2 regions of the Suttonella sp. R2A3 genome follow, and region 2 is predicted to be linked to the other one. Evidence: riboswitches for the same ligand, from Rfam matches in the RefSeq annotation. Region 2 holds a riboswitch; the other holds the start of a gene.
What was found. A riboswitch is a leader RNA that binds a small molecule or an ion and turns the genes downstream of it on or off. The one in region 2 is predicted to bind thiamine pyrophosphate.

Region 1 (5,497 bases), 970 kb from region 2:
TAAATCGCCTGGCCAATCATAAAGGCAACAATGAGCGCACCCCAAACAGGCACAACCGCTGATGGCGTGCTCACCATCATCCGTGCGATAACCGTACCAAAAGCGGTGTTTACCATCAGCAACAACAGGAAGATAACAATCATCAGCAAGGCACGCGCGCGCCCACCAACCACGTTACCAACAACCGCGCCCATCGATTGCCCACGATTACGCACACTCGCCCAAATCGCCGCCATATCATGAACACCAGCCATAAAGATGGTGCCTAAAATGACCCACAAAAAGGCCGGCAACCAACCCCAGATGACCGCAATCGCCGGACCGATAATCGGTGCAGCACCCGCTACAGAAGTAAAGTGGTGTCCCCACAATACGTATTTATTGGTCGGCACATAGTCCACACCATCTTGCATGGCATGCGCCGGCGTTTCAAAAGTCGGATCTAATTTAAAGATTTTATTGGCAATAAAACGTGAGTAAAAGAAAAACCCTCCCGCCATACCTGCAAGGCCGACTAACAAGAGCACTACACTATTCATCATCATCTCCCTATCTTAAAGTAATATGTATTGAATATAAACTCAGCTTATTATGCCGTAAAAATGCGATCTTTCAATCTTTTGTGAAACGCGGTTATGTTAACGCCTCCGCGCGGTCGGTTTTCTCCCAGCTAAATTCAGGCAATTCGCGACCAAAATGGCCATAAGCTGCGGTAGGTTGATAAATCGGTCGTACCAGATCGAGCATGTCGATGATCCCGTACGGGGTGAGATCAAAATTCGCACGCACCCGTTTGATGATTTCTTCATCCGCGATATGGCCAGTGCCAAAGGTATTGACCCAAATTGAGGTTGGCTCGGCAACCCCAATCGCATAAGAAATTTGCACCTCACAGCGATCAGCCAAACCAGCGGCAACCACATTTTTCGCCACATAGCGTGCCGCATAGGCCGCACTACGATCCACTTTCGATGGGTCTTTACCAGAAAATGCACCACCACCATGGTGCGCTGCGCCACCATAGGTATCAACAATAATTTTGCGTCCGGTTAAGCCACAATCGCCCACCGGCCCGCCGATGATAAATTGCCCCGTCGGATTAATGTGGTAGCGCGTTTTATCATCCAACCATTCGCTCGGCAGCACCTGATCAATAATCAGCTCGCGTACTGCTTCGCACAAATCATCTTGTTTAATATCTGGATCGTGTTGGGTGGAGAGTACGACGGTATCAATACCAACGATATTGCCGTCTTGATAGCGAAACGTGACCTGACTTTTCGCATCTGGCCGTAACCACGGCAGGACCTTTTCGCGTCGCAGTTGTGCCTGCCGCTCGACTAAACGGTGGGCGTAGGTAATTGGTGCTGGCATCAGCGTTTCGGTTTCCCGACACGCATAGCCAAACATCAACCCTTGATCGCCTGCACCTTGCGCGCGTGCCTCATCGCGATCCACGCCTTGGGCAATATCCGGCGACTGTTTACCAATCGCATTCAGCACCGCACACGTCGCACCATCAAAACCTACATCCGAGCTGGTATAGCCGATATCTTGAATGGTTTTGCGCACCAAATCTTCTAGATCAACCCAGGCACTGGTGCTCACTTCGCCAGCGACCACCACCATACCGGTTTTAATCAGCGTTTCACACGCCACGCGTGCGTGTTTATCCTGCTCTAAAATCGCGTCCAGGACGACATCAGAAATCTGATCGGCAATTTTATCAGGATGCCCTTCAGATACCGACTCAGAAGTAAAAAGGTAACTACTCATACTCAGACCCTCATGCAAATAGCGCTATAGTAGAACGCAGCAGGCAAGGATGCAAAGATTTATTGCCCGTTGCGTTTACGACGCTGTTTTTTTCAGGCATGATAATTAAAGGGGTGCTGCTTATTCTGAGCGGCTGAGAACACACCCATTAACCTGATGTAGATAATCCTACCGGAGGGAACATGAAACGCATCATCACAGCAACGATTGCGGCCTTGTCGATTCAAGCCAACGCCACCCAACTCGACATCCTAACCTACAGTTCGTTTAACTCCGACTGGGGGCCTGCGCCAAAAATTACCGCTGCATTTGAAGAAGCTTGCGACTGTACAATCAATTGGATCAGCGCCGAAGACAGCGTCATGATGCTGCGACGCTTGCAGCTTGAGGGCGAAGCGTTGGATGCGGATTTGATTATTGGCTTGGATAATCAGAGTATTGCAGAAGCCCTTGATACGGGCCTTATCGCGACACTCAACACCCCAATTTCCACCCGTTTTGGTGAAACTAAACAAGCGGTGCCTTTTGATTTTGGCTATTTAGCGTTTGTTACCCGCAAGGATGCTACCTTACCAAGTTTTGACAGCTTGAACGCACTCGCAAGCGCTGACAACACCTTTACGATTGCCGTAGAAGATCCGCGCAGCAGCAGTGTTGGCGCTTCCATGCTTGCTTGGGCAGAAAGCGAAACAACAGATGCTAAAACATTCTGGACAAACATCAAACCAAAGCTTTCTGCCGTCACCGGCGGCTGGTCGGAAGCCTATAGCTTATTTACCAATGGTGAAGTGGATATGGTGCTGAGCTACACCACCTCACCTATCTATCATCAGATCGTTGAAAACGACGACCAATATACTGCGCTGATTTTCGACCACCCACATTATGAACAAATCGAATACGCGGTGGCCTTAAAGCAAGCCGATGAGGCCGCGCTAGGTGAAGCGTTTTTACGCTATCTGACTGCCCCTGCAGTGCAAAAGGAAATTGCTTTGAGCAATTGGATGTATCCGGTTGTCGACAACGTACCCCTTCCAGATACCTTCAACAACGCACCACGCCCACAAGGGATTAATCTCGCGCCAAAAGACGTAGCGCAGAAGATGCCGAGTTGGTTAGCGACCTGGAAAAGCGTACTGCTCGCACCTTGATAACAGCTCAAACTTTCTGTTCATAGATTCGCAAAACACTCGTCGCAGCAATCATCCATGCACATTAGCGCCCATATCGCCCGCACGTTTATCGCAGGCTTATTGCTTGCCACCTTGTGGGTGGTGTGGCGTTACGCGCCGAGCGAGGCGAACTTATTTCAGCTATGGCAGGATCCATGGATTGCCCACACCATTAGCTTCAGCTTAAAACAAGCGGTTCTTTCCACCCTAATCAGCGTGGCTTGTGCGCTACCGCTACTATGGGCGGCGCTTTTTGGTCGTTGGCAATGGTTGCGCCACTTACTGCCGCTCACCACCATCATCCCAACGCTGATCTTTATCCTCGCGCTGATCCAAATCAGCCAGAGTGTCACCAGCTGGCTCGATAGCGGCTGGCGATTACGTGGTTTTCACGGCATCATCATCGCCCATGTCGCACTCAACGCGCCACTCATTGCACTACTGCTACTACCAAGCGCTGAAGCAGTTCCTGAGCACTACCGACGCCAGCGTTTGCTGCTGCGCTTACCACGCCTGACCTACCTATTTCAGGTAGTTTTACCGCTACTACGTCCCGCTCTAACGCATGCAGCTGGCTTGGTATTTATGCTGTGTTTTACCAGCTTTACCGTACTTTTAGTGCTGGGTGGTAATCCGCGTAATGCCAACCTCGAATTAGCCATTTATCAGGCGGTTAAATATGAATTCAATCTTCCTTTGGCTGCACAACTGGCACTTGTGCAAACCTTGATGTTATTGGTTTTACTCGCCTTATTACCCAGCAAAGCGCCAACGTTACGCCATCAGAGCCCGGCAATGCGCACACCCACCCTAGCGGCCACTTGTGCTGAGAGCATCGCCATTTGCATCATGCTCTTGCCGCTATTGGTCATCGCCATCAATGCGGTGGCGCATTTTAACCCACAGCCACCTATAGCACTATGGCGTGCCACCGGCAATACGTTCTTATTAGCAGCGATTGTTGCCCCATGTGCGACCGCCTTACATATTTTGCTCGCCAAAACGACCATCGGCCGGCCAATACTCAGCAAGTTCAACCGTCAGCTGATCCACGCAATTTATTTAGCGCCAGTGCTGATCTTATGTTTGGGTCTGTTTTTATTACTCAAACCTTGGACCAATGCATTTCGCCATCCATTGATCCTCAATACGCTGTTATTAATTTTGATTTGCCAACCGTATCTTTATAAACTTTCCTATCCACGCTGGATCAGCCATGGGGCGCGTTATCAACGCCTCACCCGCAACCTACACCTTTCGCCATGGCGTAGCCTTTTTCAGGTCGACCTTCCTGCGCTTACCCCACTGCTTGCCAAAGTGTGTGGTTTTGCGGGGATTATTGTTGCCGGAGAAGTCGCGATTATCAGTTTTTTCGGCGGCCATAACGTGCAAACGCTAGCCTCGTATTTAGTCGCTGAACTCGGACACTACCGACAGGCCCAGGCCTGGCAAACAACCACGGTGTTTATCCTCAGCGCTGCCCTGTTATTTATTCTGCCCCAGCTCATCGTTTGGCTATGGCAGCGGAGAAAACGATGACCCTATTAGAATGCCGCGACCTACACTATCAATTAGGTGATTTCCAGTTAACCGCGCAATTGAAGCTTGAGCAAGGTGAGCGCTATGTATTACGCGCGCCCAGCGGCAGCGGCAAAAGCACCTTCTTAGATTTAATCGCTGGTTTTATTACCCCGAGCAGCGGTGAGATACGTTACGGCGGTACGTCTTGGCAGAACAAAAAGGTTGAACAACGACCGGTGAGTTACCTTTTTCAACAACACAACCTCTTTGATCATTTAACCGTGGCGCAAAATCTAAAGCTTGCTGCGAAAGATGGCGATTTTGCTGCACTACTCGATAGCGTTTCTCTGCCTGCAAGCTATTTAAAAAAACGCCCGCATGAGCTTTCTGGCGGCGAACAACAGCGGGTAGCGCTTGCGCGAACGTTATTACTTAATCGTCCGATTGTTCTATTAGATGAACCTTTTTCAGCACTCGATGAGTGCACCCGAAAGCACGTCAGCGACCTCACCTACCGCTTACAACGCGAACACGGCTGGCTATTGCTCGCAGTTTCGCATGAGGCAGACGACATCACAGCCCTTGACGCTCAGGCGCTAACCATCGACAATCAGCACGTGATTTTTAATTCTGACCTGACATGATTGGCACCGACATTATCGATAAACGCCGTATTGCCCATAGCCTTGAAGTACACGGCGAACGCTTTGCCAACAAAGTGCTCCACCCAAAGGAATGGGACGGTTGGCTGACCAGTAAAGATCCAACCCGCTATTTAGCGATGCGTTGGGCGGCTAAAGAAGCGTTGAGTAAAGCGCTCGGCACCGGCCTGCGCTCACCCGTATTGATGCCGGCAATCTGTATCACTCATAACGAACTGGGCGCGCCCGGCTTTGCGGTCTCTGAAGCGATCGAGGCGCTGATTCAAGCACGCGGCTATTCTAAGATGCACCTAAGCCTCAGCGATGAACGTCACTATATTGTCGCTTTTGTCTTATGCGAAAAATAAAGCCATATAGAAGCCTATA
Region 2 (5,497 bases):
CGTATCCATACCGCTTATTTTATTCCCGGATCAAGGCAAAGCCTGGGTATCAGCGGCACGTAGTTTTGTGACTGATAATTTTGGCGTTGCCTATTTAGCCTTTGGTGCCACCGCCCTGCTGTTTGTGACCTATATTTCCTTTTCTGATATCGGCAACATCAAACTCGGCAAGCCTGAAGACGACAAAGAATTCTCTAACGCCTCATGGGCGGCAATGATGTTCTGTGGCGGGATCGGCGCCAGTATCCTCTACTGGGGTTTGATTGAATGGGCTTACTACTATCAGGGCCCTCCGTTTGGTATCGAGCCTGGTTCAGCAGAAGCGATCCAATGGGCAAGTACCTACGGTATGTTCCACTGGGGACCAATTGCCTGGTCGATTTATTTAGTCCCTGCGATTCCGATTGCTTACTTTTATTATGTACGCCAAACTCCGGTACTCAAAGTCAGCCAGAGCTTAATGCCGCTGGTTGGTGAAAAATTTGCCCTGAGTAAGTGGGGGAAAATGTTTGATGTGTTCTTCGTCTTCGGCATGGTTGGCGGTGGCGCAACCACACTTGGCTTAGCCTCGCCGCTGATCACAGAAGGCCTACACGAACTGATCGGCACACCAACTGGTGCTGGCACCGCTGGCAATTGGATGCGTCTTTTCGTGCTGCTCGGAACTACTGCGATATTTGCCTATAGCGCCTATCAAGGCTTGAAGAGCGGCATCCAGCGCTTATCCAACATTAACTTTTATCTCGCGATGGCGTTGCTGCTATTTGTCTTAGTGGTCGGACCTACGGTGTTTATTCTCAATACCGGTTTAGAAGGCCTCGGGCGCTCATTGGGCAACCTATTTACGATGATGACCACCATCAACCCATTTCGTGATCATGCCGAGCTTGGTTTTTCGACCAGTACGTTCGCGCAAGATTGGACTGTATTTTATTGGGCCTGGTGGATTGTGTTTGCACCAACCGTTGGCCTGTTTATCGCGCGTATTTCAAAAGGACGCACGATTCGTCAAATGGTGGTTGGGGCAATTTTCTTTGGCTCGCTGGGCTGCGCCATTTTCTTCACCATTTTGGGTAACTACGGGCTCTATTTACAAATCAACGGCGATTTAGATGTCATCAATATCTTGAATGACCAAGGTGCGACAGCGGCGATTTTCGGTATTTTGTCTTATCTGCCGATGCATTATTTAGTGATTGCGGTCTTTACCTTCTTGGCGGTTATTTTCACCGCAACCACCTTTGACAGTATTTCTTATATTCTCGCCTCGGTGGTACAACACGAAGTGGATGATGAACCACACCGCTGGAACCGCCTATTCTGGGCATTCACCCTCTGTTTCTTACCAGCAATCTTAATGTTTATGGGCGACTTATCCACCCTGCAAACCGCTTCAATTTTTGCCGGTGCACCACTAATTATCATCTTAGGGATGATGATGCTCTCGTGCATTCGTGCGGCAAAATATGATTTGCGCTACCAGCCAGATTATGAATTGAGCACCATTCATATTGAAGACCTTGCTGATAATGCTCCTTGGGAAGCTGGCGAAACCTCGGATGCCCCAGAAGGCTCTGTGCTCCACCAAGAAGCTGAATGGGCAGAGATGCGTGAGGAAAAAGCGCAAGAAGAAGATGATGACACACCCAATCAATCACTTTAGCCCTTATTACAACCACACTAAGCCCGGCAATCTGTCGGGCTTTTTTTCATCTGGACATCATCGAGCTAAGCGATTATCCTAAGCGCTGATTTGTCGGGGTGCGCCACTGGCGCTGAGAAATACCCGTGAACCTGATCCGGCTCGTACCGGCGTAGGAAACAAACGCTATCTCGCTAACTTTCTTCCCTCCGTGCGACCGGTTCATTTTTGAACAGGGAGCAACTATGTCCACAGCTATTGCTTTAACCATTGCCGGTTCTGATTCTGGTGGTGGCGCTGGCATTCAAGCCGATTTAAAAACGTTTTCTGCGCTTGGCGTATTTGGCACCAGCGCCATCACTGCGATTACCGCACAAAACACCCTGGCGGTAACCGCCATCGAAGGCATCAGCCAAGCCACGATCCGCGCACAAATTGATGCTGTTTTTGCCGATATTCGTCCGCAAGCGGTAAAAATTGGCATGCTTGGTAATGCAGAAACGATTAACACCGTTGCCGAGGCATTGCGTGAGCATCAACCCAAATACATTGTGCTCGACCCGGTCATGATCGCGAAAAGCGGCGATGCCCTGCTCGAACAAAGCGCCATCACCGCCCTGAAAAAACAGCTTATCCCACTGGCTTCAATCATCACGCCCAACATCCCCGAAGCCGCGGTACTACTTAAGCAAAACATCGATAATGAAGCAGACATGCAATCCGCTGCGCAAGCGTTGCTGGATATGGGTTGCCAAGCAGTTCTACTTAAAGGTGGGCACCTCAAGGATGCACAAAGCCGTGATTATTTGACTGATACCTTAACGCAACAATGGTTTAGCAGCGAGCGTCACCCCACACGCAACACCCACGGCACAGGCTGCACCCTTTCCGCCGCGATTGCCGCCGGACTAAGCAAAGGGTTGCCATTAGTTGAGGCGATTACTGAAGCCAAAGCCTATATTGATGCCGCGATTCGCGCTGCTGATTCGCTCAATATTGGTAGCGGTCATGGCCCTGTACACCATTTTCACCGCTGGTGGTAGATGCACACTATCGTTATTGAAGATTTACACATCCATCACGCGCACAACACCATTTTTTCCGGCCTCAATCAGTCATTCACCGGCGGTCTATGGCATGTGATTGTTGGACGTTCGGGTTGTGGTAAAACCACATTACTCAACGCCATTGCCGGATTGACGCCCCATCAAGGACACATCCACAATGGGCAAGGCAAAGCGCTAACCGATCAACTGGCATGGATAGGCCAGCAAGACCAGCTATTACCGTGGCTGAATGTCGTGGAAAATATCCGCTTGGGCTATCGCCTACGTCATCAAGCCGCCCCCGATATAGCCCCATTACTTGATGAATTAGACATCCGCACACTCAGCAAGCGTTACCCACACCAACTTTCTGGGGGACAACGCCAGCGTGTGGCCTTAGCACGAACACTCCTGGAACAACGCCATATCATCTTGCTTGATGAACCGTTCTCCGCCCTTGACGCCCTCACACGTCATCAATTACAAACCCTCGCCGCACGCCTACTCAAAGGAAAAACCGTGCTGATGATTACCCATGACCCCAGCGAAGCATTGCGCTTAGCTGATCGACTGTATGTGATGGCGCATAGCCCCGCCACGCTTACACCACTCCCCCTACCTGATACCGAACCACCGCGTGCGCTCAGTCAACCTGAACTTAGTACACACAGCGAAGCACTCTATCACGCATTGGCAGAGACGCCATGCTAAAACGTAGCACTCGCCCATTGCTATTGTTGCTCGGCCTGCTCGGCCTGTGGCAGCTATTGGTATGGCTAAGCGGTGTGCCAGTATATATCTTACCTTCACCGTGGATGGTGGCACGCAGTATTGTCACGAACATTGATCTACTCGCAGCCCACAGCGCAATCACTATCGTAGAAATCCTGCTTGGCTTGGCGCTCGGCACCCTGCTTGGCGTGCTATGCGCACTGATCTTACAACTCTCGGTGGGGCTGCGTGATTGGATATTACCGTTGTTAATTGCCTCACAAGCGATCCCCGTATTTGCACTCGCACCACTACTGATGTTGTGGTTAGGTTACGGTATGAGCGCAAAAATCGTCATGAGTTTGCTGATTATTTTCTTCCCTATCGCTACCGCCACTTACGACGGATTGCGCCGCACACCACCAAGCCACCTTGCCTTAGCACACACACTTGGCGCTACACGCCTACAACAACTCTTATTCATCCGCATCCCTGCTGCGCTACCTGCGTTTGCCTCAGGCATGCGTATCGCAGCAGCGATTGCCCCGATTGGTGCAGTTATTGGTGAATGGGTTGGTGGCAGCCAAGGCCTGGGCTATCTCATGCTTTATGCCAACGCACGCATGAATACCGATTTAATGTTTGCCGCCCTCGCCGTACTCACCACATGTACCTTAATACTGTATTTCACCACCGACCGCCTACTCAGTCGCTGGATTTTCTGGTCATCTACCCCATAGGAGCTTATTATGTTCAATATCCGCACCACCCTTATCGGCGTACTCCTTGCATTCAGCAGTTTAGCCGCATATAGCAAAGAATCGCTAACCATCGCCCTTGACTGGTTTATTAACCCTGACCATGCCGCTTTGGTCGTAGCACAAAACAAAGGCCTTTTTGCCGCACAGGATTTGGATGTGACCTTCATCGAACCATCCGATCCATCGCTACCACCCAAGCTGGTTGCTGCCGGCAAAGCCGATCTGGCAATCACTTACCAACCGCAGTTACACGTACAAGTTGATCAAGGACTACCGCTTTCGCGAATCAGTACACTCATCGCCACCCCGCTAAACACCTTATTGGTTCTGGAAAAGAGCAATTACCAACGCATCGCTGACCTTAAAGGCAAAAAAATTGGTTATTCAGTCTCAGGATTTGAAGACGCACTACTAAGTGCCATGCTCGCCAGTGACGGATTAACCCTGGATGACATCCAAACCGTTAACGTCAATTGGTCGTTAGCACCCTCTTTAATCAGCGATCAAGTAGATGCGGTCATCGGCGGCTATCGTAATTTTGAATTGAACGCATTGGATATTGAAGGTTATCCCGGCCGCGCATTTTACGTTGAAGAACATGGCGTCCCCCTTATGACGAGCTGATTGTTGTCGCAAATAATGATACCCGAGAACGCGACGCTTACCGCCGCTTTAATACCGCGCTTGAGGAGGCCACGCAATTTATCATTAACCACCCCGATGAAGCATGGCAACTGTTTATCGAAAACAAACCCGAGCTGGATGATGAGCTCAACCGCCGCGCCTGGCGCGATACCTTACCGCGCTTAGCATTACGTCCCGCTGCCTACGATGCACAACGCTACCAACGCTTTGCGGAATTCATGCACGAATACGGCCTAATCAGCAAGCCCATCCCAGCGTTAAATCGCTACATCATCACACCATAATCATCAGGAGAAACCCATGTCCTTCTTAGCCTTTCAACAACAGCACCCTCAGCAACGTTTTAGCGAACAGCTATGCACCTATCACCAAGAACAATGGGATCAAGTCGTCCACCATCGCTTCACCATTGAATTAGGAGAAGATTGCTTACCTGATACCGTATTTGCTCGTTATTTGGTGCAAGACTATGCATTTGTACAGACATTAACCAAGCTGATTGCCTACGCGATCGCATATGCACCTGAAATGACAAGTAAACACAGGTTAGCCGTCTTTCTTGCCAACGTCACCAGCGAAGAAAATACCTACTTTATCCGCAGCTTTCATGCACTCAATATACCCGAAGCGGATTATAGCAATCCCAAACTGAGCCCTGCAGCACAAGCCTTTGCAACACAGCTTAACGACGC

Region 1: linked by a shared signal. The riboswitch ahead of L0B52_RS08750 (thiamine ABC transporter substrate binding subunit) and the one ahead of thiD (bifunctional hydroxymethylpyrimidine kinase/phosphomethylpyrimidine kinase) in region 2 are both predicted to bind thiamine pyrophosphate.

The regions. Positions count from the first base shown of each region.
Region 1 covers NZ_CP090975.1:1,814,018-1,819,514, reverse strand. Annotated here, with positions in the region: gene L0B52_RS08760 (carbon starvation protein A) at 1-539, opposite strand, end outside; gene metK (methionine adenosyltransferase) at 634-1,776, opposite strand; TPP riboswitch at 1,876-1,975, shown strand; gene L0B52_RS08750 (thiamine ABC transporter substrate binding subunit) at 1,959-2,927, shown strand; gene L0B52_RS08745 (ABC transporter permease subunit) at 2,985-4,487, shown strand; gene L0B52_RS08740 (ATP-binding cassette domain-containing protein) at 4,484-5,113, shown strand; gene acpS (holo-ACP synthase) at 5,110-5,478, shown strand.
Region 2 covers NZ_CP090975.1:798,346-803,842, forward strand. Annotated here, with positions in the region: gene L0B52_RS03785 (BCCT family transporter) at 1-1,663, shown strand, start outside; TPP riboswitch at 1,748-1,838, shown strand; gene thiD (bifunctional hydroxymethylpyrimidine kinase/phosphomethylpyrimidine kinase) at 1,888-2,685, shown strand; gene L0B52_RS03795 (ABC transporter ATP-binding protein) at 2,686-3,399, shown strand; gene L0B52_RS03800 (ABC transporter permease) at 3,393-4,139, shown strand; partial or broken gene L0B52_RS03805 (ABC transporter substrate-binding protein) at 4,149-5,089, shown strand; gene L0B52_RS03810 (TenA family protein) at 5,106-5,497, shown strand, end outside.